Regions from separate parts of the Micromonospora ureilytica genome, predicted to be linked through region 3. Evidence: riboswitches for the same ligand, from Rfam matches in the RefSeq annotation. Region 3 holds a riboswitch; each other region holds the start of a gene.
The links. Region 3 has a riboswitch for cobalamin ahead of metE (5-methyltetrahydropteroyltriglutamate--homocysteine S-methyltransferase). Riboswitches for the same ligand answer to the same signal wherever they lie in the genome.

Region 1: linked by a shared signal. The riboswitch ahead of IW248_RS12025 (CbtB domain-containing protein) and the one ahead of metE (5-methyltetrahydropteroyltriglutamate--homocysteine S-methyltransferase) in region 3 are both predicted to bind cobalamin.
Region 2: linked by a shared signal. The riboswitch ahead of IW248_RS11985 (ribonucleoside-diphosphate reductase subunit alpha) and the one ahead of metE (5-methyltetrahydropteroyltriglutamate--homocysteine S-methyltransferase) in region 3 are both predicted to bind cobalamin.
Region 4: linked by a shared signal. The riboswitch ahead of cobN (cobaltochelatase subunit CobN) and the one ahead of metE (5-methyltetrahydropteroyltriglutamate--homocysteine S-methyltransferase) in region 3 are both predicted to bind cobalamin.

Annotation. Positions count from the first base shown of each region.
Region 1 covers NZ_JADOTX010000001.1:2,677,069-2,683,989, reverse strand. The annotation lists gene IW248_RS12040 (GH92 family glycosyl hydrolase) at 1-1,987, shown strand, start outside; gene IW248_RS12035 (histidine phosphatase family protein) at 2,097-2,684, opposite strand; gene IW248_RS12030 (CbtA family protein) at 2,681-3,454, opposite strand; gene IW248_RS12025 (CbtB domain-containing protein) at 3,445-3,648, opposite strand; cobalamin riboswitch at 3,684-3,829, opposite strand; gene IW248_RS12020 (amidohydrolase family protein) at 4,105-4,983, shown strand; gene IW248_RS12015 (ABC transporter permease) at 5,303-6,310, shown strand; gene IW248_RS12010 (ABC transporter substrate-binding protein) at 6,351-6,921, shown strand, end outside.
Region 2 covers NZ_JADOTX010000001.1:2,668,962-2,675,882, forward strand. The annotation lists gene IW248_RS11980 (ribonucleotide-diphosphate reductase subunit beta) at 1-584, opposite strand, end outside; gene IW248_RS11985 (ribonucleoside-diphosphate reductase subunit alpha) at 647-2,965, opposite strand; cobalamin riboswitch at 3,158-3,374, opposite strand; gene IW248_RS11990 (enolase C-terminal domain-like protein) at 3,654-5,051, shown strand; gene IW248_RS11995 (FadR/GntR family transcriptional regulator) at 5,059-5,781, shown strand; gene IW248_RS12000 (aldo/keto reductase) at 5,792-6,811, opposite strand; gene IW248_RS12005 (ATP-binding cassette domain-containing protein) at 6,808-6,921, opposite strand, start outside.
Region 3 covers NZ_JADOTX010000001.1:1,483,888-1,490,808, forward strand. The annotation lists gene IW248_RS06495 (GNAT family N-acetyltransferase) at 1-541, shown strand, start outside; gene IW248_RS06500 (ABC transporter substrate-binding protein) at 633-1,532, shown strand; gene metE (5-methyltetrahydropteroyltriglutamate--homocysteine S-methyltransferase) at 1,622-3,886, opposite strand; cobalamin riboswitch at 4,001-4,217, opposite strand; gene IW248_RS06510 (superoxide dismutase) at 4,332-4,946, shown strand; gene IW248_RS06515 (superoxide dismutase) at 4,953-5,213, shown strand; gene IW248_RS06520 (ABC transporter ATP-binding protein) at 5,270-5,956, opposite strand; gene IW248_RS06525 (ABC transporter ATP-binding protein) at 5,953-6,921, opposite strand, start outside.
Region 4 covers NZ_JADOTX010000001.1:2,035,863-2,042,783, reverse strand. The annotation lists gene IW248_RS08950 (magnesium chelatase subunit D family protein) at 1-383, opposite strand, end outside; gene cobN (cobaltochelatase subunit CobN) at 380-4,048, opposite strand; cobalamin riboswitch at 4,308-4,484, opposite strand; gene IW248_RS08940 (hypothetical protein) at 4,790-5,125, opposite strand; gene IW248_RS08935 (RNA polymerase sigma factor) at 5,254-5,835, shown strand; gene IW248_RS08930 (hypothetical protein) at 5,828-6,541, shown strand.

The sequences.
Region 1 (6,921 bases), 1.2 Mb from region 3:
CGGCGCCGGTGTGGGCGATCCGGCGGACTGGCGCCTGCAGGGCTCCAACGACGGTCTCACCTGGACCACAGTGGACTCCCGCACCGGCCAGGTGTTCCCGTGGCGCAACCAGACCCGCCCGTACTCGATCGACAAGCCGGGGCGGTTCGCGCAGTTCCGCCTCGCCGTCACGAAGACGGTCGGCGCCGCGCAGACCAACCTCGCCGAGGTCGAGCTGCTCGCCGGGGGTGACCTCGACCTCGGCGGCGGCGACATCGCGGTCACCGCCGCGGACGGCGTGCACGCGACGACAGGCGTACCCGTCTCGGTGCCGTTGGCCACCGTCACCGGCGGCGACGCCAGCGGCTACCAGGCCACCATCGACTGGGGTGACGGCACGCCGGTCACCGCGGGCACCGTGACGTTGAGTTCGCGGGCCGTCTACCGCATCGGTGGGTCCCACACCTACGCCACGCCGGGCTACCACCAGGCGAACGTCACGGTCACCGACGGCGACAGCCAGAGCTCCGCGACGGTCGGCGTCGAGGTGGCGTACGCCCCGGCCTCCGGTCTCACCGCCGCGTTCGACAGCGTCTGCGTCGGTGACGAAGGGACACTCGCGGCAGACTGCGACGCCAAGTCGTGGGCGTACTCGCGGGCGGCCCTCGCTGCGGGCGGTGTGACCCAGGGTCAGCAGCGGCAGGTTCCCGGAACCGAGCTGCGGTTCACAGTGCCGGTGATCCCGGCCGGGCAGCCGGACAACGCCACCGGCAACGGGGCGACTGTCGTCCTCGACCTCCCGGAGGACGCGAAGAGCATCTCGTTCATCGGCGCCGGAACGCAGGGCAACCAGAGCACCACCGGCACGGCGACGTTCAGCGACGGCAGCACGGCCAGCATTCCGATCCAGTTGAGCGACTGGACGCTGGGCGGCAACGCCAACGGCACCCCGTCCTACGGCAACATCATCGTCGCGCGGACGGCGTACCGGTTGCAGGGCACGAGCCGCGACGGCGCCCAGCCGTTCCTGTTCGCCACCGCGCCGTACCAGATCCCGGCGGGCAAGACACTGGTGTCGGTGACCCTGCCGACGCAGACCGGTGACCCTCGCTCGGCGGGCCGGATCCACGTGTTCGCCGTGGCCAACGACGGCACGCCCGCCCCGGCGCTGACGACCGCCGCCCCGAAGGACCAGACGGCCACCGCCGGGCAGGCCCTCGCGGCGAACCTCGGAGCGGTGACCGGCGGCGTTCCCGGTACGACGGGCTACCGTGCCCGCGTCCAGTGGGGTGACGGCACGGTTCCGGACGACGTGACGATCGGCGCGTCCGGTGCGATGAGTGGCCGGCACGCCTACGCACGGGAGGGCACCTACACGGTGCGCGTCACCGCGTGGGACACGTTGTCGAGCAGCACCGGGTCCTTCACGGTGACCGTGGCTCGGGGCGGATCGCAGCCGGCGATCGCGCTGTCCGCGTCCGGCACCGTCACCACCGGTGGCGCGATCACCGTCGACGGCAGCGGCTTCGCCGCCGGCGAGCAGGTGACCGTCAGCGTCGGCACCGACCCGGCCCGGACCGTGAAGGTCGCGGCCTCCGCGACGGGAACGGTCCGCGCCTCGGTGCCGACCTCCGGTGACGCGCAACCCGGCCGGTACGCCGTCACCGCGACTGGGGCGTCCTCGCGTACGCCGGCCACGGCCACCGTCCAGGTGACCGGGGAGCCGGAGGCGCGGACCTACCAGCCGCGGGTGGCGCTGTTGACCACCTCGGGACCGCGCGGTACGTCGATCATGTTCGACGGTTCCGGGTTCGCTCCGAACGAGGTGGTCACGATCGCCTTCGGGACCGGACTGGCGGTCAGCACCGTGCGCGCGAACGGTGACGGCGTCATCTCCGGCGCGACGGTAAGCGTTCCGGGTGCGGCGAAGGCGGGCGCGACAAGTGTCACGCTGAACGGCGCCACGTCGGCGACGAAGGTGTCCCGGCCGTTCACCGTCACCGGCTAGCGCCAAGCCAGGGATAGTGCAGCCGCGTGGGGCGGGCCGTGTTCACGGCCCGCCCCACTCCGGGACGTTGCCGGCCGGGGCATCTCGCCCGGAGACATCAGCTACGTGCTCACGCCGCGCTCAGTCGGAGCTGCCAGCGCGTGCCCTGGCTGGTGAGCCGGACGATCGCCAACGGCTCCACGTCCACCTGCCGGTAGGTCGCCGTCGGCAGGCCGAGGGCGTGCACGACCGCGACCCGGATCACCAGCGGGTGGGTGACCGCGACGACGCGTCGACCGGCGCCGCGGTGCTCGTCCAGCCAGCGACCGACCCGATCCCGTACGGCCGTGACCGATTCACCGCCGTGCGGCGCGGAGTCCGCGTCGGACAGCCAGTCGTGCAGCGCCTGCGGGTGTGTACCGGCGATCTCCTCAAGCGACAGTCCGGACCAGTCGCCGTAGTCACAGTCGGCCAACGCCGCCTCGATGGTCGGCAGCAGGCCCAGGGCGTCGGCGGTCTGTCGGGCCGCCGCCGTCGGGCTGGACAGGCAGGTGTCGTGCACGCCGAGGGGCCCACGCCGGTCCGAACCCGCGTGGGCCTGGGCGAGGACGGCACGAAGGCCACCCTCGTCCAGGCCGTCGTCGGTGCCGCCGAAGCGGGCCCGACGCAGAGCGGCGGTGTGACCGTGGGCGACCAGCCGGAGGCTGGTGCCGGTCACGTGCTCGGCAGTGCGGTGCCGGCCCGGCGACGCCGCTCGTGGTGCATCAGGGCCGCGAACAGCAGGCCGATGCCGGTCCAGAGCACTACCTGGGTGCCGAGCGAGGCCAGCCGGAAGTTCCACAGCAGGGTCGCGGGGAAGTCCGCCGGTACCTCCTGGAAGGACGGCATCACCACGTACGACACTGCCGTGACCAGCAGGAACCCGCCCACGGCCGCGGCGGCGCGCTGCCACGTCGGCGCCTGGCCGCCCACCGACCGGTAGCCCAGCGAGCCGGCCCACACGGCCACCAGCCCGAGCACCACCATCAACAGGTAGGTGACGGTCCGCTGGTTGATGGTGGCCGGGTCGCCGACCGCCGGCGGGTTCGCCGGGTACTTGAGGAACGGCACGATCACCGCGCCGAGCAGCGCCGCGCCGGCCAGCAGCAGGCCCGACCGCCCGCCGTCGTCGCTGCGCCGCCGACGGGACAGCAGGACGTACGCCGTGGCCAGCAGACCACCCATCGCGGCGCCGAACAGGCCGGTGGCCAGGAACAGGCCGCCACGCTGACCCGTCCGGCTGACCAGGGCGTCCTCGTGGTCGTGCGCACCGGCGGCGGGCTCGGCGTGTGCCGCCGCCGCCTCCTCGATGGCGATGGCCGCCTCGACGTGGGGTTCGCCGGCGACGTACGCGAACGCCCCGGCGAGCAGGCCGGCGATCAGACCGGCGAGCAGCCCGCGGACGAGGACGGCGACGAACGGGGGAGCGGTGGTGGTGTTCAGTGGCACGGGACACCCAGCAGGTGCCTGCCGTCGTGCATCAGCTCGTGCAGGTACATCCCGCTGCGCGACACCGCCCCCTGGTCGAAGGCGACGAGGTAGGCCAGCAGGGTGAGCACGGCAACGGTCGCGAGAGCCGTCCACAGGAGACGTGCGCTGCCGGCGGGGTGCACCACCGGTTGGCTGGAAGCGGAACTAGACATGAATACACGAACCTCCCCAGGGATGACGCGTCCCCATCGCAAGGCTGCGGACGACCGAGCGTCCTGGCTCGCGGCCCCCAGTTGAGGTGGGGGAACCGCTCACAGTGGCGCGACCGCGCCGGATTCACACCGGCTTCCCTCGCGTCGCCGCAGATAGTGGGTCGACGGTATCGGGGCCACCTCAGGCGGTCAACCCGGGCCCCGCGCCCGCAGGGCGCCCGCGCACCGGAGCTTCTTACGAGCCGGACCAGCGGTCGGTGCCGGCGGATTCGTCTGACCAAAAGGCGACTCGGTGGGAATCCGGTCCGGCGCGCGTTCCGCGGCCCGGGAACAGCCTGTTACCGCTAACATGGTCAACCTGCCAGATCGACTCTGTGGCTCCGGGTCTACCCGGAGGGGTTCGGTCGGTGGCGGGGCGGGGTGTGGGGTGAACGTGAACACGCCAGGACGGGTCCGATGACGACCGGCGAGGTCGCGCGACGGCCGGGAATCGTCGACGCGCATCATCACCTCTGGGTCCGGGCGCGGCACCCGCAGCCCTGGATTGATCCGCACACCATGGCCGCGATCGACGACGACTTCACCCCTGTCGAACTCGCCCCGGCGACCCGGGCCGCCGGGGTCACCCAGACCGTGGTCGTGCAGTCCGTCGCCGTCCGGTCGGAGACGCCCGAGCTGCTCGGTGTCGCGGCCGACGATCCTCTCGTCGCCGGGGTGGTCGGCTGGGTCGACCTCACCGCCGCGGAGGTCGGCCGTCGTCTAAATCGACTGCGGAAGGGGCGGGGCGGCGAACGGCTGGTCGGGATCCGCCACCTGGTCCAGTCCGAGCCCGACCCGGCCTATCTCGACCGCCCCGAGGTGCGGCGGGGCATCGCCGCGGTCGGCGCCGCCGGCCTCGCCTTCGACCTCCTGGTGCGCCACGGTCAGCTGCCGGCGGCGACCCGGCTCGTCCGCGACCTGCCCCAGGTGCGGTTCGTCCTCGACCACCTCGGCAAGCCCCCGCTCGGGCGCGGCGATCTCGCTGACTGGCGCCGCGACCTCCGCGCGTTCGCGGCCGAGCCCAACACGACGGCGAAGCTCTCCGGCCTGGTGACCGAGGTGGACGGCGCGTCCTGGACGGCGGCCGACCTGCGGCCCGCTGTCGAGCACGCCCTCGACGTGTTCGGGCCGGATCGGCTGATGTTCGGCTCGGACTGGCCGGTGTGCCTGCTCGCCACCTCGTACACCCGCTGGGTCACGGTCCTCGGCGACCTGCTGGACCCGCTGTCGGAGGGCGAGCGGGCGGCGATCTGGCGTGAGACCGCCGGCCGGGTGTACCAACTGGCCCCCTTCTGACCCGGCAGCGGGTTCCGAACTGGGGACATAGGATGTTATCGATAACATGCTAGCGACGGCGGCCGATGGCGTTTGGTCAGATGTATGCCTTCGGCGGTGCAGGTAACGATGGCAAAACACGCCCGTAAGACCTTGGCAACATACGTGAATGCGTGGGAAGGTAACGCCTGATCGGGGCAAACATCCGACCTATCTCGAGGGTCGTGCGGGCGCGTTGCCGCACTGCCATCCGAGCAGGGTCGGTCGCGCACAGGCGTTCGGCTCGTCGGCGGGTCCCCGTCGGGTGCCAGCGCCACGCTTGGGGAGGTCAGGTCCGACGATGAGTAGCGCCGAGGCAACCGCCGGCACGCAGCGCGGCGAACTCAGCGACTGGTTCCGGGAACGGATCTCCCACGCCGTCTCCGAGTTCACGGCCGCGACCGCGTTGGTCGTCCTGTTCATCGCCTTGACCTTCGCGAGTCCGTACTTCCTGACCGCGGACAACCTCTTCAACATCGGGGCGCAGACGGCGGTGATCGCCATCATCGCCACGGCCCAGACGATGGTCATCATCACGAAGGGCATCGACCTGTCAGTGGGGTCGGTCGCCGCGCTCGCCGGCGTGTTGGGCGCGATGGTCGTGCGCGACCTCGGCTTCTCGCTGTGGGCGGCCACGGCCGTGGCGATCGGCGTCGGCGCGCTGGCCGGGCTGTTGAACGGGCTGCTGGTGACGGTGGCCCGGATCCCACCGTTCATCGCGACGTTGGGGACGATGTCCGTGGGCCGCGGCCTCGTCTTCATCATCACCGGCGCGGTCGGCGTCTACGGCCTGCCCCGGTCCTTCCAACTGCTCGGCAACGGGGAGATCCTCGGCATTCCGTTCGCCGTGGTGATCACCGTCCTGGTCGCCGTCGGGGTCGCCTTCCTGCTCTCCCAGACCCGCTTCGGTCAGCACACCTACGCGATGGGTTCCAACCTGGAGGCGGCCCGCCGCTCCGGCATCCGGGTGGGGCGCCACCTGACCGGGGTGTACGTGCTGGCCGGCGTCCTGGTCGGGCTGGGCGGCATGATCGCCGCCTCCCGGGTCAACTCCGGCCAGCCCAACTATGGGATCTCGCTGGAGCTCGACGTCATCGCCGCCGCGGTCATCGGCGGGGCCAGCCTGTTCGGCGGGCAGGGCCGGATCGTCGGGACCATCATCGGCGCGTTCCTCATCGCCCTGGTTCGCAACGGCGCCGTCCTGCTCGACATCAGCATCCACTACCAGCAGGTGATCGTCGGCGTGATCATCTGGGCCGCCGTCTACTTCGACCAGTACCGCCGCCGGCGGCTGGAATCACGGGGTTGACATGCCATTCCGAGAGTCCGAACGAGGAAGGACACAAACCATGGCACACACCACCACCAGCCGGCGGACGCGAGGACGACTCCTGCGTGCGCAGGCGATCCTGGCCGCGGCCGCCGCGACCGCCCTGCTCAGCGCCTGCGGCGGGGTCGAGGTCCGGGACGGCGGCGACGGCGCGACAAAGGACGCGAGCGGCCCGTTGAAGCTCGCCGTCGTACCCAAGGCGGTCGGGGCGGACTACTGGAACACGGTCAAGGCGGGCGCGGAGTGCGCCGCGCAGCGCGCGGGGGACGTCACCGTCCAGTGGGACGGGGTGACCGCCGAGACCGACGTCGAGGGGCAGGTCAACCTGATCCAGAACTTCGTCACCAAGAAGGTCGACGGCATCGTCTACGCGGCGACCGACTCCAGCGCGCTGGCACCGGCGACCGACAAGGCGCTCAGCGCCAACATCCCGGTCGCCATGATCGACTCTGGCACCAGCCCGCAGCCGTCGACCGTGCCCCTCTTCGCCACCGACAACCGCGCGTCGGCGACCGAGGCGGCGAAGCTGCTCGCCACCGAACTCGGCCCCGGAAACCACGAGGTGGCACTCGTCGAGTTCCAGCCCGGAT
Region 2 (6,921 bases), 1.2 Mb from region 3:
CCGTGCAGCAGGCCGCGGGAGCGCAGGAAGTACACGTACGCGAACGCGCCGTAGAAGAACAACCCCTCGATGCAGGCGGCGAAGCAGATCAGGTTGAGCAGGAACGTCCGCCGGTCCTCCCGGGACCGCAGCTCCCGCAGGTCGTTGAGCGAGTCGATCCAGCGGAAGCAGAACTCGGCCTTGCGACGGATCGAGGGGATGTTCTCGATGGCCGCGAAGGCCCCGAAGCGCTCGGTCTCGTCGGGCACGTACGTGTCGAGCAGGTTGAGATAGAACTGGACGTGCACGGCCTCCTCGAACAGCTGCCGGGACAGGTAGAGGCGGCCCTCGGGGCTGTTGACGTGCTGGTAGAGGTTGAGCACCAGGTTGTTCGCGACGATCGTGTCGCCGGTGGCGAAGAACGCCACCAGCCGGCTGACCAGGTGCCGTTCGGCCGGTGACAGCTTGTCCAGGTCGGCGAGGTCGGCGTGCAGGTCGACCTCCTCGACGGTCCAGGTGTTGCGGATGGCGTCGCGGAACCGGTCGAAGAAGTGCGGGTAGCGCATCGGGCGGAGAGTGAGGTCCATCCCGGGGTCGAGCAGCATGTGCGTGGTCCTCGTGTCGGTGGTGCGGGTGTCGGCGGCGGTGGCGGCGTCGGCGGTGGGGGTCACTGGCAGGCCTCGCACGACTCGGGGTTCTCCAGCGAGCAGGCCAGCGCCTCCGCGTCGACGGCGACGGGTGCCACGGCGCTGACGGTGGCCTGCTGGATCCGCGTCGCGGGGCGCGAGCGCAGGTAGTAGGTGGTCTTCAGCCCGGCCTTCCAGGCGTAGAGGTACATCGAGGAGAGCTTGCCGATGGTCGGCGCGGCCAGGAACAGGTTCAGCGACTGGGACTGGTCGATGAACGGGGCGCGGGCGGCGGCCAGGTCGATCAGCGCCCGCTGCGGCAGCTCCCACGCGGTGCGGAACAGCTCCCGTACGCCGGCCGGCAGTTCGGCGATGTCCTGCACCGACCCCTCCGCCCGCTTGATCGCCGAACGGATCCGCTCGGTCCACAGACCGCGGGCCTTCAGCTCGCGTACCAGAGCGGTGTTGACCTGGAGGAACTCCCCCGACAGGGTTTCGCGCTTGAACAGGTTGGACACCTGCGGCTCGATGCACTCGTAGCACCCCGCGATCGAGGCGATGGTCGCGGTCGGCGCGACCGCCACCAGCAGCGAGTTGCGCAGCCCGTACGCCTCGACCCGCTTGCGCAGCGCGTCCCACCGCGCGGCCTGCGTGCCCTCGACACCCCACAGGTCGGGCTGCAGCTGACCCCGGGCGGCCCGGGTCTGCGGGTACGCCGGGTGCGCTCCGAAGTCGCGTGCCAGGTCGGCGGACGTCTCCAGTGCGGTCAGGTACAGCTCCTCGCTGATCCGGGTGGACAGTTCCCGCGCCGCCGGCGAGTCGAACGGCAGCCGCAGCGCGAAGAACACGTCCTGCAGGCCCATCAGCCCGAGCCCGACCGGCCGCCAGCGGGGGTTGCTCGCCGCCGCCTGCGCGGTCGGGTAGTAGTTGATGTCGATGACCCGGTCGAGGAACGTCACAGCGGTCCGCACCGTGGCGCGCAGCCGCTCCCAGTCGATGTCGCCGTCGCTGAGGTGGGCGGCGAGGTTCACCGAGCCCAGGTTGCACACGGCGGTCTCGGCGTCACTGGACACCTCGACGATCTCGGTGCACAGGTTGGACAGGTGCACCACGTTGCCCGGCTCGGCGGTCTGGTTGCAGAGTCGGTTGGCGGCGTCCTTGAAGGTCATCCACCCGTTGCCGGTCTGGGCGAGGGTGCGCATCATCTTCCCGTACAGCTCCCGCGCCGGGACCTGCCGCACGTAGCGGCCCTGCGCCTCGGCCTCCCGGTACGCGGCGTCGAACCGCTCCCCCCACAGGTCGGGCAGTTCGGGCACCTCGTGCGGGTCGAACAGCGACCACAGCTCGTCGGCCTCGACCCGGCGCATGAACTCGTCGGGGATCCAGTTGGCCAGGTTGAGGTTGTGGGCGCGCCGGGCGTCCTCGCCGGTGTTGTCCCGCAGTTGCAGGAACTCCTCGATGTCCGGGTGCCACGGCTCCAGGTAGACGCAGGCCGCGCCCTTGCGCCGGCCGCCCTGGTTGACCGCGGCGACGCTCGCGTCCAGCGTGCGCAGCCACGGCACGATCCCGTTGGACTGTCCGTTCGTGCCCCGGATCAGCGCACCCCGGGAACGGACCCGGGAGTACGCGATGCCGATGCCACCGGCGAACTTGGACAGGTTGGCGACCTGGGCGTACCGCTGGTAGATCGAGTCCAACTCGTCGAGCGGGGAGTCGACCAGGTAGCAGGAGGACATCTGGGTGTGCCGGGTCCCGGAGTTGAACAGGGTCGGTGAGCTAGGCAGGTAGGCCAGGCTGGACATCAGTCGGTAGAAGCCGACCGCCTCGTCCGCCGTCCGGGACAGGCCGCAGGCCACCCGCAGCAGCCAGTACTGCGGGGTCTCCAGCACCAGTCGGCTGGTGGGGTGGCGCAGCAGGTAGCGGTCGTACACCGTGCGCAGGCCGAAGTACTCGAACCGGCGGTCGCCGTCCAGGTCGATGGCGTGGTCGAGCGTCGTGGCGTGCGCGGCGACGAACGCGGCGGTGTCGTCACCGATCAGGCCCTCGGCGTGGCCGACCCGGATCGCCGCGCTGAACGAGGTGATGCCCTGCCGACGCACCTCCTTGTCGACGTAGCCGGCCAGCAGCCGCGCGGCGAGGCGCGAGTACTGCGGCTCCTCGCCGATCATCTCGGCTGCGGTCTGGATCGACAGCCGGTCCAGTTCGGCAGTGGTCGCGCCGTCGTAGAGGCCGCTGATGGTGCGGGTGGCCACCCGCATCGGGTCGACGTCGGTCAGGTCGTCGGCCCACCGCTCGACCGCCCGGACGATCTTGTTCACGTCCACGGGTTCGGTGGCGCCGTCGCGCTTGCGGACCTGCATCGGCGTCCGCCGCACTGTCGCGTCGCCGCTGACCGGGACTACCTCGGTGACTGTCACCACTCGCTCCTCGGAGTTCGAGACCTGGTGGCCCGGACGCGAGGAGACAGACACCGACGGACGCCACGCCAGCCCGGCGTGGGTCAGGTGGCGTCAGCCGTCCCACGCGGCCTCGGACCGCCGCCCACCCGGGTGCGGGTACGCGGCGCGCTGGCAGGTCTTCGGACTCGCGGGCACGACCGGACTCGCCGGTCTCCTACTGGCCGTCGCTTCCCAGGCCGTTTGGTGGCCCAGTGCTGATGACGGCTGTCGTTCCCACTCACCGCTGCGGGACAGTCCCGGATTTCCACCGGGTTCCCTGTTGCCTCGACCGCACCGGATGAGCGGCCGAACCAGCTGCGTTCGACACCATATATAGGGACGCAGCCGTTGTCACACCCCACATGTCGGTCTCGGGCGTGTCGGGGACCGGCTCGGTGATCACCGTCACCACTGTGGCCGACCACGCACGCCAGGCATCTGGGACGGGCCTCCGCGCGCGTGTCGACAAGCGACATAGATTTGACCTATCGGAGCAGCAAACATCATACGTATGCGGGCCTGCGGCGATCGATATCGTTGACGTGCCGGAGCCGTCCTCCGTATACTCCCAGTGATCATCTGATCTTTAGCCTAGCTGGGCGAGGAGCGCATGCCGCAGATCACCGCCGTCACCGTCGAAGACGTCCGCTTCCCCACCTCCCTGACCGCTGACGGGTCAGACGCCATGAACAAGGACGGCGACTACTCGGCGGCCTACGTCGTCCTGCACACCGACGGCGTCGACGGAGTGGGTGCGCCACTCGCGGGGCACGGCCTGACCTTCACCATCGGTCGAGGCAACGACATCGTCGCGGCGGCGGCGGTCCACCAGGCACAACTCCTCGTGGGCCTGGACGTGGCGACGATGGCAGCGGACATGGGCGCGGTCTACCGCCTGCTGACCTCCGACTCACAGCTGCGGTGGCTCGGCCCGGAGAAGGGTGTCGTCCACCTGTCCCTCGCCGCCGTGTTGAACGCGTCGTGGGACCTGGTCGCCCGGGTCGCCGACAAGCCGCTGTGGCGGCTGCTCGTCGACATGTCCCCCGAGCAACTCGTCGACATCGCGGACCTGCGCTACCTGTCCGACGCGCTGACCCGGGACGAGGCACTGGCCATCCTGCGGGCCAAGGAGGGCACGAAGGCCGCCCGCCTCGCCGAGCTCGACCGGACCGGCTACCCCGCCTACACCACCTCGGCGGGCTGGCTCGGCTACGGCGACGACAAGCTTCGCCGACTGTGCCAGGAGGCGGTCGACACCGGCTACGGCTACGTCAAGCTCAAGGTGGGCGCCAACCTCGATGACGACATCCGCCGATGCGCGATCGCGCGGGAGATCCTCGGACCGGACCGCAACCTGATGATCGACGCCAACCAGGTGTGGGACGTCGGTCAGGCCATCGAGTGGGTCACGGCCCTCGCCCAGTTCAAGCCACTGTGGATCGAGGAGCCGACCAGCCCCGACGACATCCTGGGCCACGCGGCCGTCCGCCGTGCCGTCGCACCGATCGGCGTCGCCACCGGCGAGCACTGCCACAACCGGGTCATGTTCAAGCAGCTGTTCCAAGCCGAGGCCATCGACTTCTGCCAGCTGGACACCGGCCGGTTGGCCAGCATCAACGAGATCGTCGCCGTGCTGCTGCTCGCCGCGAAGTTCGACGTACCGGTGTGCCCACACGCCGGTGGTGTCGGCCTGTGCGAGATGGTCCAACACGTGTCGGTGCTCGACTACGTCGCGATCTCGGGGGATCTCACCAACCGTGTCACCGAGTTCGTCGATCACCTGCACGAGCACTTCACCGATCCGTGCATCATCCAGGACACCGGCTCAGGCAGCGGTTACGTCCTGCCCAGCCAGCCCGGCTACTCCACCCGGATGCGTCAGGAGTCGGTCGCGCTGTACCGCTTTCCGGACGGCCGCTACTGGGCGTCGACAGACCCGACTACCGTGTCATCTCCGGAGGCGGCGTACGTGATCGCGGGTGGGAAGGCCACCCCCGCCGGCCGCTAGGGGAGTCATGTCTCGCACTGACGAAGTGGTCAACGGCATCAAGCGGATGATCCTCGAAGGGCAGTTCAGGCCCGGGGACCGGCTGCCCATCGAGAAGGACCTCGCCGAGTCGCTCGGCGTCTCGCGAGGCTCGCTGCGCGAGGGGATGTCGGCCCTGTCGATCCTCGGCATCGTCAACATCCGCCAGGGCGACGGCACCTACGTCACCAACCTCGACGCGCCACAACTGCTGGCCCCGATGGGTTTCGTGGTGGACTTCCAGGGTCAGGGCGACCCACGGCACATCCACACCGTTCGGCGACTGCTGGAGTGCGAGGCCGCCTGCCTGGCGGCGACCAGGATCACCGACGAGGCCCTGGCCCAGGCCGGTGACCTGCTCGCCGAGGCGGCCCGGCTGGTCGGCCAGTCACCGCCGGATCACGAGCGGATCATGGAGATCGACATCGCCTTCCACCGGATCATCGCCGCGCACGCCGGAAATCCGGTGCTCGTCGGCCTGATCGAAGCCTTCGCCGGGCGGACCATCCGCGGCCGGCTCTGGCGGAGTCTGCACGAGGAGGGCGCGGACGTGCGTACCCATGACGAACACGTGGCGATCCTGAAGGCCCTCGTGGCGCGCGACCCGGAGCGGTCCCGCACCCGGATGGCCAACCACCTGATCGGCGTGGAGGAGTCGTTGCAGGGGTTACCCGACGACGCGGACGCGGGCATCGAGACGGCCCGGTCGTGACCGCCGGCCCTCACGACTGCACGTCGAGCAGCCCCTCGTCGTACAACGCCGCCCAGAGCTGATCCGGGACGTCGACGTCGGATCGGCGCAGGGTCTCGGTCACCTGGGCCCCGTCCCGCATGCCGACCACCGTCGAGACCACGGCCGGGTGCCGACGGACGAACGCCAACGCCGCCTGGGGCAACGTGACGCCGTACGTCTGACAGACCCGCGCCATCCGGCGGGCGTGGTCGATCACCTCTGCCGGCGCCTGCTGATAGTCGTAGACGGCGTCGGTCGCCGGCATGTCCCGGGCCAGCAGCCCGGAGTTGTAGACCCCGGCGACCACCACACCGACGCGGCGGGCCTGCGCGACGGGCAGCAGGTCGGTCAACGCGCCCTGCTCCAGCAGGGTGTACCGGCCGGCGCACATCACCACGTCCACGTCGGTCTCCGCCACGAAGCGGGCCAGCATCGCGGACTGGTTCATCCCGGCCCCGACCGCACCGATCACGCCCTGCTCCCGCAACTCCACCAACGCCGGGATCGCCTCGCGCGCGGCCTGCTCCCAATGCTCGTCCGGATCATGCAGATACACCACGTCGATCCGGTCCAGGCCGGTGCGCCGAAGGCTCGCCTCCAACGAACGGCGCACGCCGTCGCGGCTGAAGTCCCAGACCCGGCGATGATCGGCGGGAACGTCGTACCCCTCCGGATCCCGCCGGTGCGCCGTCTCCGGTGACGGCACGAGCAGCCGGCCGACCTTCGTCGACACCACGTACTCCTCGCGCGGGCGGGAGCGGAGGGCCGCGCCCAGGCGCGTTTCGGACAGGCCCAGCCCGTAGTGCGGTGCAGTGTCGAAGTATCGGATGCCGCCCGCCCACGCGGTGTCCACCGCGGCGGCGAACTGCTCGTCCGAAGTCGCCCGGTAGAGATTGCCACCCTGTGAGGCGCCGAAGCCCAGTGGGCCCAGCCGCAGCGGCGACCCGGCGGCGCGCCGGGTCGCCTGACGGGCGAGATCGTGCGCGACCCGGTGGGCGGCCACCGTCACCTCTCGTCCCGATCCGCGCTGGTGCTGCCGGTCATCGCTGCGACCAGGTCATCGGTGGTGACCTCGTCAGCGCGTAGTTGGGCCGCGCGTCGGCCGAGGCGCAGCACCTC
Region 3 (6,921 bases):
CAATCTGGCACTGCTGACAGCTCGCGGCTACCGGGTCGCGTTCACGGCCGTTGACATGGCCCACGACCTGAACGGTCTACCGGACGGCGACATTCGGCTGCCCGAAGGGCTCACCCAACGTCCGGTCGAGGATGCCCACCACCCCCAGATCCACCAGGTGATCGAGGAGTGCTTCGCGGGAGCACGCGACGGCTACCGGCCCAGGACCTACGAGGAGTACCTCCGCGACGTCCAGGACATCGACATCTGGTGCGTCGTGTGGGCGGGGGACGACATCGCGGCGGTCGTGGTGAACGAGTTGCAGGCCGACGGCACCGCCCGGACGCCGTGGGTTGCCGTCGGCACCGCGTGGCGCCGGCGGGGCGTCGGTCTTGCGGTGATGAGGCGCACGCTCCGCATCTTGGCGGAAGCGGGAGTCTCGACGGCCCGACTCAGCACGGTCGCGGAAAATCCGAACAACAGCGTTCGGTTGTACGAGAAGGCGGGATACCGCGTGACCGCTTGGCAACCCCGTTACCGCAAACCAGTCGAGGCGTGCTGAGCTGAGACGGTCGTTGACCACACTGATGGCCGCCGTGGTCTCGCTGTCGGGGAGTGGACGTGGATCGGTCGCGCCTGGTAGGCAGGCGGTTGTGCGGATCATTTCCCTGTTGCCGGCGGCCACGGACATCGTGGCCATGCTTGGCCTGACCGGGCACCTGGTCGGGCGTACCCACGAGTGTGACTGGCCGCCGGGGGCTCTGGCCGACATTCCGACGGTGACCGCGACGTCCCTGCCGGAGACTTTGACGAGCCGGGAGATCTCGGCGGCGATCGCCGGTGACGCGCACCGAGGATCGTCGTTGTACCAGCTCGACGTCGCCCTGCTGGAGGGGTTGAAGCCGGATCTGATTCTGACCCAGGATCTGTGCGACGTGTGTGCGGTCTCCTACCAGCGGGTCAACGACGCGGTTGGTCTGATCGATCTCGACACCACTGTGATGTCCCTGGAGGCGAGGACCATCGACGGGATCCTGGACACGGTCGATGCCGTGGCCGCGCTGACCGGTACCGAAGGCAGGGCGGCGGAGATCCGAGCCGACGCCGAGCGTCGCCTCGCCGCGTTGCCGGGGCCGGTGCCCGGAGCGCCGACTGTGCTGTTCGTCGAGTGGCTCGACCCGTTGATGCCTGGCGGGCACTGGGTTCCGGAGCAGATCACCCATGCGGGCGGGCGGTCGCTGCTGCTCGGGCCGGGCGCGCACAGCACCCCGCACCTGTGGTCGGTGGTCGCGGACCTGGCTCCCGAGGTGGTGGTGTTCGGGCCGTGCGGGTTCACGCCCGAGCGAACCGTCGACGAGCTGTCCGTGGCGACCGCGCAACCCGGTTGGGCGGACCTGCCCGCGGTCCGTCGGGGGCAGGTGTGGGTGGTCGACGGGCCTGCCTACTTCAACCGCCCCGGCCCGAGGGTCGTCGACGGCGCGGAGATCCTCGCCGGCATCCTCGGCGGCCGCCCAGACTCCCGCGCTCGGCGGGTGCCCCTCGACGTCGGCTGACGCTGCCGCGCCGGACCGGCCGGGACGGACATCGGTGGCGCCGCGAAGCCAGGGGCCACGGTGGGGCGGCGCGCCGCCCCACCGTGCGCTCAGGTGAGCGTGCTGCGGACTTCGGCGGCGGCCGCGACGAGGCGGGTCAGGGCCTGTTCGATCTCTGCGTACCCGCGGGTCTTCAGGCCGCAGTCGGGGTTGACCCAGAGCCGGTCGGCGGGCACTGCGGCGACGGCGCGACGCAGGGCGTCGGTGACCTCCGCCTGTTCCGGTACGCGGGGGGAGTGGATGTCGTACACACCGGGCCCGACACCGCGTTGGTAGCCGGTGGTGCGCAGGTCGTCGAGGATCTCCATCTTCGACCGGGACGCCTCGATGCTTGTGACGTCGGCGTCGAGGGCGTCGATCGCGGGCAGGACCTCACCGAACTCGGAGTAGCACAGGTGCGTGTGGATCTGGGTGGCGTCGGCGACTCCGCTGGTGGCCAGGCGGAACGCCCCCACGGCCCAGTCCAGGTACGTGCGTTGATCCGCCCGGCGCAGCGGCAGCGTCTCCCGTAGGGCGGGTTCGTCGACCTGGATGACGCGGATGCCGGCGCCCTCCAGGTCGCGGGCCTCGTCGCGCAGGGCCAGGGCGACCTGGTTGGCGGTGTCGACGAGGGGCTGGTCGATGCGGACGAACGACCACGCCAGGATCGTCACCGGGCCGGTGAGCATGCCCTTGACCGGCCGGTTCGTCAGCGACTGCGCGTAGGTGGACCAGGCGACGGTCATCGGGCCGGTCCGGGTGACGTCGCCGTAGATGATGGGTGGGCGGACGCAGCGGGAGCCGTACGACTGCACCCAGCCGTTGACAGTGGCGGCGAACCCGGCCAACTGTTCCCCGAAGTACTGCACCATGTCGTTGCGTTCCGGCTCGCCGTGCACCAGCACGTCCAACCCGAGTCGTTCCTGCACTGCGATGACGTGCGCGACCTCGGCGCGCATCCGCTCGGCGTAACCGGCGTCGTCGAGGCGGCCGGCCCGGTGCGCCGCCCGGGCCTGGCGCAGTTCCTGCGTCTGGGGGAACGACCCGATGGTGGTGGTGGGCAGCGGCGGAAGGCCCAGTCGGGCCTGCTGCTTGGCGGCTCGCTCCGCGTAGGGCCCCCGTCGTACGTGCTCGGGCCGCAGCGCGTCGAGGCGGGCGCGGACCGCGTCGTTGCGCCAGGCTGCCGGTGCGGCGGGTGGGGGAGGGGGTAGGACGCCGACGCCGTCGCGTAGGGCGCGTCCGAGCGCCACGACCTCGTCGACCTTCTGCCGGGCGAACGCCAGCCGGGCACGCAGGTCGTCATCGAGGTCGGGTTCGGCGGCCAGGTCCACCGGCACGTGCAGCAACGAGCACGACGTCGACACCGCGACGTGGTCGGCCAGCCCGGTCAGCACCGCCCCGGTCGCGGTGGCGGCGCGCAGGTCCGTACGCCAGATGTTGCGCCCGTCGACCAGCCCCGCGACGATCGTCTTGCTCCGCAGCGGCCCGGCGGAGGCGAGCCTCTTCAGGTTCGCCGGCCCGGCGACGAGGTCGATGCCCACCGCCTCGACCGGAGTGCCCAGCAGCGCCGGCAGCGCGTCGCCGAGGTCACCGAAGTACGACGCGACGAACAACCGGGGCCGGTGTTCCACGCTGCCGAGCCGACGGTACGCGGCACGCAGCGCGGCGATCTCGTCCGAGGTGCGGTCGGCGGTATACGCGGGCTCGTCGAGCTGGACCCATGCGACCCCAGCGTCGGCCAGCGTGCCGAGGATGTCGGCGTAGACCGCGACGAGGTCATCGAGTCGGTCGAACGGCCGGAACCCTTCCGGAGTGTCTCCGGTGGCCTTGGACAGCAGGAGGTAGGTCGCCGGCCCGACCAGCACCGGCCGCGTGGCGACGCCGAGGGCCTTGGCTTCGGCGTACTCCCGCACCGCCTTGTCGGGGCGGGCGGTGAACACCGTGTCCGGGCCGACCTCCGGCACCAGGTAGTGGTAGTTGGTGTCGAACCACTTGGTCAGTTCCAGAGCCGGTTCCCGTGCCGTGCCGCGAGCCATGGCGAAGTAGGTGTCCAGGTCGCTGAGGCCGAGGTGGCGGAAACGGTCCGGTACCGCGTCGATCAGGACCGTGGTGTCGAGCACCTGGTCGTAGAACGAGAACGTGTTCGACGGCACGGCGTCGAGACCGGCGTCGCGCAGCGAGCGCCACACCTCGGCGCGCAGGCCGGCCGCGGTCTCCTGTAGAGCGTCGGCGTCGATCCGGCCGGCCCAGTAGGACTCGACGGCGTGCTTGAGCTCTCGGTGCGGGCCGATGCGGGGGTAGCCGAGCACGGTGCTCAGCCCAAACGGTGTGGTCACGGGTGTCCTTCCCTCGAGGTCTACCCCCGACCACACGGGAAGGAAACGGCAGGGCACCGGCCGATGACCGGGCCTCGCTCAGGCCCTCCCGAGAGGCCGGTGGCGGCGTACGCGGACGCGTACGCGGTGCGGGCAGGTCTTCGGACTCGCGGGCACGATCGGCGTGCACCGATCTCCTACTGGCCGTCGCTTCCCAGACGCTCACGTGTCCAGTGCGTATGACGGCGGTCGTTCCCGCTCACCGCTGCGGGGCAGTCCCGGTCTTGCACCGGGTTCCCTCTTACGACGCCCCACCACGACGGTGGGGCGAACCAGCACTGCCGCCCATCGTACGGCGTCCGGTCCGACCTTTCGACTATCGATCGCGCCCCCTCCCGACATGCGGGCCCTTGTTGCAAGATAATGGCAACAGCCAAACTATGGCAGCAGTGAGAGGACGTACCTGATGGCCGTGTACAACCTGCCCGACCTGCCCTACGACTACGGGGCACTCGAGCCCGCCATGTCCGGGGAGATCTTGGAGCTGCACCACGACAAGCACCACGCCGCGTACGTCAAGGGCGCCAACGATGGGCTCGACCGGCTTGCCGAGGTTCGGGACAAGGGCGACTACGCGACGCTTGTCGGGTTGGAGAAGACGTTCGCGTTCAACCTGTCCGGGCATGTGCTGCACTCGATCTTCTGGAACAACCTGTCCCCGGACGGCGGTGACCGTCCCGACGGTGAGCTGGCGGCGGCGATCGACGAGCACTTCGGCTCCTTCGACGGCTTCGCCGGCCAGCTGTCCGCCGCGACGAAGGGCGTGCAGGGCTCCGGGTGGGGCGTGCTTGCCTGGGAGCCGCTGAGCCAACGGTTGATCGTGGAGCAGGTCTACGACCACCACGGCAACGTCGGGCAGGGCTCCACCCCGGTCCTGGTCTTCGACGCCTGGGAGCACGCCTACTACCTGCAGTACCGCAACGTGCGCCCGGACTACGTGGACCGGCTGTGGCACCTGGTCAACTGGACCGACGTCACCGCCCGTTTCGACGCCGCCCGCGCCGCGACCCCGAAGATCTGACCCGGCGTGAGCGGGTACACCCCCGAGGCCGCCGAGATCGTGCAACGCGCCGCCGGGGTCATCGCGGCCAAACACCGCGGTGACCTCGCTGGCGCCGAGGCGCTGATGTCGGCGTTCAGCTCTGAGCAGGCCCGTACCCTCGGCTTCTATCTCCTGGCCGACCTCGCGCTCGGCCTGGTCAAGGCGCAGAGCGGGCAGACGATGGACGACCTGGTCCGGGAGCTGTCCCTGCTCCTGGCCGACACCGCCCAGTCACCGCCCGCCTGACGGTCCGCTGGGTCCCACACATGGTGGGACCCAGCGGACGCCGCAGCGTCCACCGCTCATTTCGAGGAGACCGTCTCGTACGCCGGACGATCGAGGTCGACGATCCGGTCGCTCCAGCGGTCCAGCAGGGTCTGGTCGTGGGTGATGACCAGGACACCGGCGCGCTGCGTACGCTGGTAATCGCGAATGACGGCGGCGACGTGCGCCTGGGTCGAGGCGTCGAGCATCGCGGTGGCCTCGTCGCAGAGCAGGTAGTCGGGGCGGTGTACGAGGGCACGGGCGAGGCAGGCGCGTTGCAGCTGCCCGTCGGACACCGCGTGGGGACGCCGGCCGCGCAGATCCGCGGTGAGGCCGACGAGGTCGGCGAGTTCGGCCACCCGTTCCCGGACCACCGACTCGGGCGTCCGGGTGGCGCGCAGCGGTTCGGCGATCAGGTCGGTGAGGCTCAGTCGAGGGTCGGCGGCCGCGCGCGGGCTCTGGAACAGGGCGGCGACGCGGGTCCGTAGGGCGACCGGCACGGCGTACCGGACGGCGTCGACAGCGGTGCCGTCGATGCTGACCCGGCCCTGATCGGGTTGGTGCAGCAGGGCCAGGACCCGGGCCAGTGTCGACTTTCCACAGCCGGACGGCCCGCGCAGTCCGACAGTCTCTCCCCGGTCGATCCGCACTGTGACGTCGTCGAGGACGACCTGGCGGCCGTACCCGACTGTCACCCGGTCGGCGAGGAGGTGCGTGCTGCTCACGTGACGGCTCCGAAAACGATCGGGTGGTGGCAGGCCACCGTGCCGCTACCGGTGACCGGCGTCGGCTGTGGTCGGTCCGCGCAGGTGTCGGTGCGGCGTGGACAGCGGGGCGCGAACGCGCACCCGGGGGGCAGCGCGGTGAGCATCGGCGGGTCGCCCGGCACCGGCCGGAAGGCCCGGTCCGGCAGGGCGTCGAGCAGCGCCGAGGCGTACGGGTGGGTCGGCGCTGTGAAGAGTTCGTCGGTGTCCCGGTGTTCCACGATGCGGCTGGCGTACATCACGGCGACGGTGTCGGCGACCCGGCGTGCGGCGGCCAGGTCGTGCGTGATGAGCACGACGGAGGCGCCGTTGTCGCAGCGACGGCGCAGCAGGTCGAGGGTGTGGTCGACCAGCGGCCGGTCCAGCCCGGTGGTGGGCTCGTCGGCGATGAGCAGCGACGGGTCGGGTGCCAGCGCGAGCGCGGTGACCAGGCGCTGCGCCATGCCGCCGGACAGCTCGTGGGGGTAGCGGTCCAGGTCCGCCGGGTCGAGCCCGACGTCGACAGCGAGGTGGTCGGCGTCGGCGCGGTCACGGCCGTGCGCCCGCAGCGTCTCGGCGAGCAGTCGCCGTCCGGTGCGGACCGGGTTCAGGGCGGTGGCCGGGCTCTGCGGGACCAGCCCGACCCGACGCCCGCGTACCCGCCGGGCCAGGTGGCGCTGGCCGCAGGTGACCAGGTCGACCGGGTCGGCGCCGGGGTGGTGCAGCACGGCGTGGCCGGTGGTCGTGGCGTTGCCGGGCAGGAGGCCGAGCAGGGCGTGGGCCAGGACGGACTTGCCGCAGCCGGACTCGCCCACGATGGCCAACAGTTCGCCGGCCCGGACGGTGAGGCTGAGATCGCTGACCGCGCGCACGCGTGCGTCCCGGAGCCGGAACTCGACGCCGAGGCCGTCGACGGCGAGCAGCGGCCGGGTCATCACGGCGCGGGA
Region 4 (6,921 bases), 550 kb from region 3:
AAGGCGCGTACCCCCTCGCCGATCGCCTTCTCCAGATCCAGCGCGCCAACCACCCGGTCCTCGGCGGCGCCCACCGGCAGCTCGACGAGGCGGGCCGGGCGGGTCTCGGCGGCGGCGTCGGCCGGGTGCGGGCCGTCCGGGCAGGCCGGGTCGGGCTCGGCCGGGTCACAGCCGAAACGGCAGCCGGCCACCCGGCGCACCGGCGGCAGCAGCGCGGCGAGCGCCCGCACGGCTGTGGACTTGGCGGTTCCCTTCTCACCACGGACCAGCACCCCGCCGATCGCCGGGGACACCGCGTTGAGCAGCAACGCCAGCCGCATGTCGGCCATGCCGAGCACCGCACTGAACGGGTAGGTCGTGGTGGTGGTGACGGTCTCGGTCATGCCCGGTCCTCCAGGTCGCCCTCGCTGGCCAGGTACGTGTCGCGCAGCCGGTCGAGGGTGGCCGGTTCCGGCTTGGCCCACAGCCCCCGGTCGGCGGCCTCCAACAGCCGTTCGGTGATGCCTCGCAGCGCCCACGGGTTGGACTTCTCCAGGAACTCCCGGGTCGTGTCGTCGAAGAGGTACGCGGCGGCCAGGTGCTCGTACATCCAGTCGTCGACCACCCCGGCGGTGGCGTCGTAGCCGAACAGGTAGTCCACCGTGGCCGCCAGCTCGAACGCGCCCTTGTAGCCGTGCCGGCGCATCGCGGCGATCCACTTCGGGTTGACCACCCGGGCCCGGAACACCCGTCGGGTCTCCTCGCCCAGGGTGCGGGTGCGCACGTCGTGCGGCATCGCCGAGTCACCCACGTACGCCTGCGGTGACGTGCCGGTGAGGTGGCGGACCATCGCCACCATCCCGCCGTGGTACTGGAAGTAGTCGTCGGAGTCGACGATGTCGTGCTCGCGGGTGTCCTGGTTCTTCACCGCCACCGCGATCCGGGCGAACGAGCGCTCCATGTCGGCGCGCGCCTCCCGCCCGTCCAGGCCCCGGCCGTACGCGTAACCGCCCCACACCGCGTACACCTCGGCCAGGTCGGCGTCGCTGCGCCAGGTCCGGGCGTCGATCAGGGGCAGCAGCCCCGCGCCGTACGCGCCGGGCTTGGAGCCGAAGATCCGGGCGGTGGCCCGCCGCTCGTCGCCGTGCTCGGCGACGTCGGCGGTGACGTGTGCCCGCAGGTAGTTCTCCTCGTCCGGCTCGTCCAGGGCGGCGACCCGCCGGACGGCGTCGTCGAGCAACGCCACGACGTGCGGGAACGCGTCGCGGAAGAAGCCGGAGATGCGCACTGTGACGTCGACGCGGGGCCGGCCCAGCTCGGCGGTCGACACCACCTCGACACCGGTGACCCGCCGGGACCTGTCGTCCCAGACCGGCCGGCAGCCCAGCAGCGCGAGCACCTCGGCGATGTCGTCGCCCTGGGTCCGCATGGCGCTGGTGCCCCACACGGTCAACCCCACCGAGCGGGGGTACGCGCCGGTGTCGGCGAGGTGCCGGGCCAGCAGCGAGTCGGCGAGGGCCACCCCGACGTCCCAGGCGTTGCGGCTGGGGATGGCCTTCGGGTCGACCGAGTAGAAGTTGCGGCCGGTGGGCAGCACGTTGACCAGGCCGCGGGTGGGTGAGCCGGACGGGCCGGGCGGCACGAACCTGCCGTCCAGCGCCCCGAGGGTGTTGGTGAGCTCGTCGGTGGTCCGGTCCAGTCGGGGCACCAGCTCGGTGGCGGCGAAGTGCAGCACCGCGGCGACGTCCGGGATCGACCGACCGGTCACCTCCGCCACCACGGCGTCGACGGTGTCCACGGCCCAGCCCAGGGTTTCCATGCCGACGACCAGCCGCCGCGCGAGGGCCTCGATGAGGTCGATCGCGTCGGCGGCGGTGCCGGCCGGTCCGTCCACCACGTCGGTCAGCGCCGGGGGAAGCGCCAGGCGCTGTCCCGGCGTCGCGAGCAGCTCCTGCTCGTCGAGGGAGTACGCGACGGCGAGGGCCTGCCGCAGGCCGGGCAGGGCGCGGGCACCGCCCCAGATCTGTGGGGCGCGCAGCACCGCGAGGACCAGGTTGACCCGTGGCTCGCCGGTGGGCGCGTCGGCGAGGATGTGCAGCCCGTCGCGGATCTGCACGTCCTTGACCTCGCAGAGGTACCCGTCGAGGTGCAGCACGAAGTCGTCGAAGTCGTCCGCGTCGGGCATGGCCTCGGCGTGCAGGTCGTGGTGCAGCTCGGCGGCGCGCACCAGGTCCCAGATCTGGGCCCGCACGGTGGGCACCTTGGCCGGGTCGAGGGCCTGCACTGTCGCGTACTCGTCGAGCAGTTGCTCCAGTTTGGCCAGGTCGCCGTAGGTCTCGGCGCGGGCCATCGGCGGGACCAGGTGGTCGACGACCACGGCGTGCGCCCGCCGCTTGGCCTGGGTGCCCTCGCCGGGGTCGTTGACGATGAACGGGTACACCAGCGGCAGGTCGCCGAGGACCGCGTCGGGCGCGCAGTCGGCGGCGAGGCCGAGGCCCTTGCCGGGCAACCACTCCAGGGTGCCGTGCTTGCCCAGGTGCACCACGGCGTCCGCGCCGAAGCCGCCGTCCGCGACGGGCGCTGTCAACCAGCGGTACGCGGCCAGGTAGTGGTGGCTGGGCGGCAGGTCCGGGTCGTGGTAGATGGCGATCGGGTTCTCCCCGAAGCCGCGGGGCGGCTGGATCAGCAGCACCACGTTGCCGAAGCGCAGCCCGGCGAGCACGATGTCGCCGCCCTCGGTGTACAGCTCGCCCGGTGGCTCACCCCAGTGCTCCCGCATCCGCTCGCGCAGCTCGGCCGGGACCTGGTCGAACCAGCGCCGGTACGTCGGCCCCGGTATCCGGGCCTCGGCGGCGGCCAACTGCTCCGGGGTGAGCCACTCCACGTCGTGACCACCGGCGGCGATCAGCGCGTGGATCAGCGCGTCGCCGTCGTCGGGCGGCGGCGCGTCACCCAGGTCGTAGCCGGCCTCGGCCAGCGCGGCGAACAGCCGGACCGCCGAGGCCGGGGTGTCCAGCCCGACGGCGTTACCGACCCGGGCGTGCTTGGTGGGGTACGAGCTGAGCACCACGGCGACCCGCTTGTCGGCGTGCGGCACGTACCGCAGCCGGGCGTGACGCACCGCGATCCCGGCGACCCGGGCGGCCCGCTCGGGGTCGGCGGCGTAGACCGAGAGCCCGTCGGCGTCGATCTGCTTGAACGAGAACGGCACTGTGACGATCCGGCCGTCGAACTCGGGGATGGCCACCTGCATGGCGGCGTCCAACGGGGACAGGCCGGCGTCGCTGTCGGCCCACTGCGCGTGCGTGCTGGTGAGGCAGAGCGCCTGGATGACCGGAACGTCCAGGGCGGCCAGGGCGCCCACGTCCCAGGCGTCCTCGTCGCCGCCACCGGAGGCGTCCGCGGCGACCGCGCCGCCGGCCGCGAGCACCGTGACCAGCAGGGTGTCACAGCGGGCGAACAGCCCGAGTGGGCCGGCGCCGGCGGTCAGCCCGCGCAGTGAGCCGCAGAAGATCGGCAGCGGGTTGCCGCCGGCCTTGTGGACGGCGTCCGCGAGCACGTCGACGAAGTCGGTGTTGCCGGCGAGGGCGTGCGCCCGGTAGAAGACGATTCCCACTGTGGGCCGGCCCGGATCGGTGGGGTGGTCGCCGTGCACGCCGTACGACGGGGTGGGTGTGGGCGGGGCGAACCCCTCACCGGTGAGCAGCACCGTGTCGGACAGGAACCGGGCCAGCTGCCCCAGGTTTTCCGGCCCGCCCTCGACCAGGTAGGCCAGCGCCTGGGTGACGACTCCGGACGGCACCGTGGAGATGGCCATCAGCTCCGCGTCGGGGAGCGCCTCGCCGCCGAGCACGACCGTCGGCACGCCGGTGGCGAGCACCGCGGCGAGGCCGTCCGGCCACGCCTGCCGACCGCCGAGAAGGCGTACGACGACGAGGGCGACGCCGTCGAGCAGGGCGGGCACCTCCTCGACGGTGACCCGCGCGGGGTTGGCCAACCGGTAGTCGGCGCCGCTGGCACGGGCGGCCAGCAGGTCGGTGTCGGCGGTGGACAGCAGCAGGATGCGCACGGCAGGCTCCGGAAAGTGACGTCCTGGGCCGCCACGAGGGCGACCGGGGACGATGCGGGTGGGTACGGCGTCAGCCGGTACGACGGCCCGGGCGAACGGCGCACCGACGCGGGCGTCGGGGCCGGACAGCGTCGGGCGATCAGCTCAACGGTGCCGGTGGCCGGTGTCCTTGGAACGCACTGCCTGGAGCGCAATACGACGATGATCGTCGATGAATGAGACGCCGTGCGTCATCGGGTCCTCCTCGGGTGTCCACGCCCTGGGGTACGTCCCGACGGCCGAAGTATCCTGGCTTCCGGATCGACGCTCTCCCCCGGCCTTCCAACCGCAGACACACGGCCGTGACTCACGAGGGGGGATCGCTCCCCGGTGACAGTGGCGGGACCGCGTCGGAATTGCACCGACTTCCTTCACTGCCGTCAGGCCGCGAATGCTGCCACACCGCCGCGCCGCCGGTCAACGCGGACCCCGGCGTCGCCCGGCCACGCCCACCACATTGACCTGCGGAAATATCGGTGCGCGGGGGTCGAGTGTTGCCGTGGCAGGGGTGGGGTGGGGTGGTGCGGTAGCAGGGGGCGAGTGTCCACGCGGGCCCTTTGGAGCTGATGTCGTAAACGATTCAGCCGCCTTGACTCCCGGCTGGGACGTACGGCGATGTCACCAACGATTCAGCTCCAAAGGAGCCGAACGACACACGCCCGGAGCGAAGCGACGCCCGCCCAGGGCCGAGCGACGCCAGGGTCAGCGGGCGTGGCGTTCCGGGTGGGCCCGGCTCCAGGTCCGCATCCGCTCCGGGTAGCCGGTGCGCGCTGCCTCGTACAGCGGCACCGCGTGCTTGCGGGCGATAGTGCCGGCCGCACGCGGCGTTCCGGTACGGCGGCGGATCCACTCGCCGTCGTGGGCGATCGCCACCACCGTGGTGTCCGTCGCGGTCGTCTCCGGCTCCAGGTAGAACTCCACCCCGCGCCGGGTGGCGACGAACGCCTCCAGCGCCGCGAGGTCGTCGCGGGTCGCCTCCCGGTCCAGCTTCGTCGGGGTTGCCTCGGCACCCCGCGACCGGCGGTTGAACCAGCTCATGCCCCGCCCCTCTCCTCGACGCCCCTCCAGTGCAGCACCCATTCCTGGCAATACGCTGCACGCCGGATGGGAGACAGCTGACCTGCGTCGGGAAGGCCGGGTGGAACCCGCGGCGGGTGGGCGGTGTCATGAGTGTGATCCGAACGGAGGCTCCCCTGGACGACGAGGCGCTCGTCACCCGCGCTCGGGCAGGTGACCTGGAGGCGTACAACCTCCTGGTCGCCCGGCACACCGCGTCCGCGTACCGGACGGCGGTGCTGCTCGGCGCCGGCTCGGACTCCGAGGACGTCATCCAGGAGGCGTTTGTGAAGGCGTACCGGAAGTTGTCCCGTTTTCGCGGCGACTCGTCGTTCCGGTCGTGGCTACTCACGATCGTCGCCAACGAGACCCGCAACCTGCACCGCTCCCGTGGCCGGCGCGACGGGCTCGTCCTGCGAGCGGCGGCAGCGGACCCGGCCTCCGAGGTCGTCGAGGACGACGCGGTCGGCGCGGTCCTCGCCGGGGAGCGCCGGGCGTCGCTGGTGCAGGCCCTGCGACAACTGCCGGTACGCGACCGTGAGGTGATCGTCTGCCGATTCTTCCTCGATCTCACCGAGGAGGAGACGGTGGCGGCTCTGGGCTGGCCCCGGGGCACTGTGAAGTCGCGCACGTCCCGGGCGCTGGCGAAGCTTCGCGGCCTGCTCGACAGTGCGGAGGTCCGGCATGGGTGACCTCGAACGGGAACTGCGTGACCTTTCCGCCTGGCTGGAAACGCCCGAGCCGCCCGACGTGCGCGCCCAAGTCCGCGCACGGCTCGACAGGCCCGCGCGTCGGTGGCGTGCGCTCGTCGCGGCGGCGCTCGTCGCCCTGATCGTGGCGGTGGTGTTGCCGCCGACGCGGGTGGCCATCGCCGACGCCGTCGCGGGGCTGCTGCGCTTCGCCGGTGTCAGCATCGCCACCGCGCCCGCCCCGACGCCGCCCGGCGGCACCGCGTCGCCGTTGCCCGGGCAGCGGGCCGTCGCCCTGGACGAGGCGCAACGGGCAGTACGGTTCCCGATCCGCCTGCCGGCGAGGCTGGGCCCACCCGAGCGGGTGCTGGTCGCCGGTCCGGACGCCACGGGCCGGTACCGGGTGGCGACGCTGCTCTACGACGGGGGCGCGCTGCGTGTCGACGCGTTCGACGGTCGCCTCAACCTGTCCTTTCACAAGGAGGTCATCCCGCCGGGTGCGGAGTGGGTCCAGGTCAACGGCGACTTCGCCGTGTGGGTCGACGGCCCACACGTGCTGTCCTACGTGGATCGGGCGGGCGGAATCCGCAGTGAGACCGCCCGACTGGCCGCCTCGACCCTGATCTGGCAGGACAACGACGTGAGCTACCGGCTCGAGGGCGACCTCACCAAGACCGAGGCGATCGAGATCGCGGGCTCACTGCGCTAGGCCGTGTCTTCAATGGTTCACAACCATTGGAGTAGCGCGGCCATAGTGACTGCGGCCTGGAATGAGGTCGTGGTCTTGTCGTAGCGGGTCGCGACGCTGTGGCACTGCTTGAGCGACGTTCGACGACGTTGCGTCGTTTGTAGAGCTGCCTGTCGAACGTCGGTGGCCGGCCGCCACGGTTGCCGCGTCGGCGGCGGTTGGCCTGCTGGTCGGCGCTTTCAGGGATCAGGCCGTCGCGGGCGAGGTGAATCTTGGTGGTCAGTGCACCTCGACTTTGACCGAGGGCGTGATCTTATGGTTCGTCCGATTCTCGGCGCCCCCTTTAGCGCCAGCGGCGTGCTGGTGGCCTCGCACGATCCGCTGGAGTCGACCGACACCAG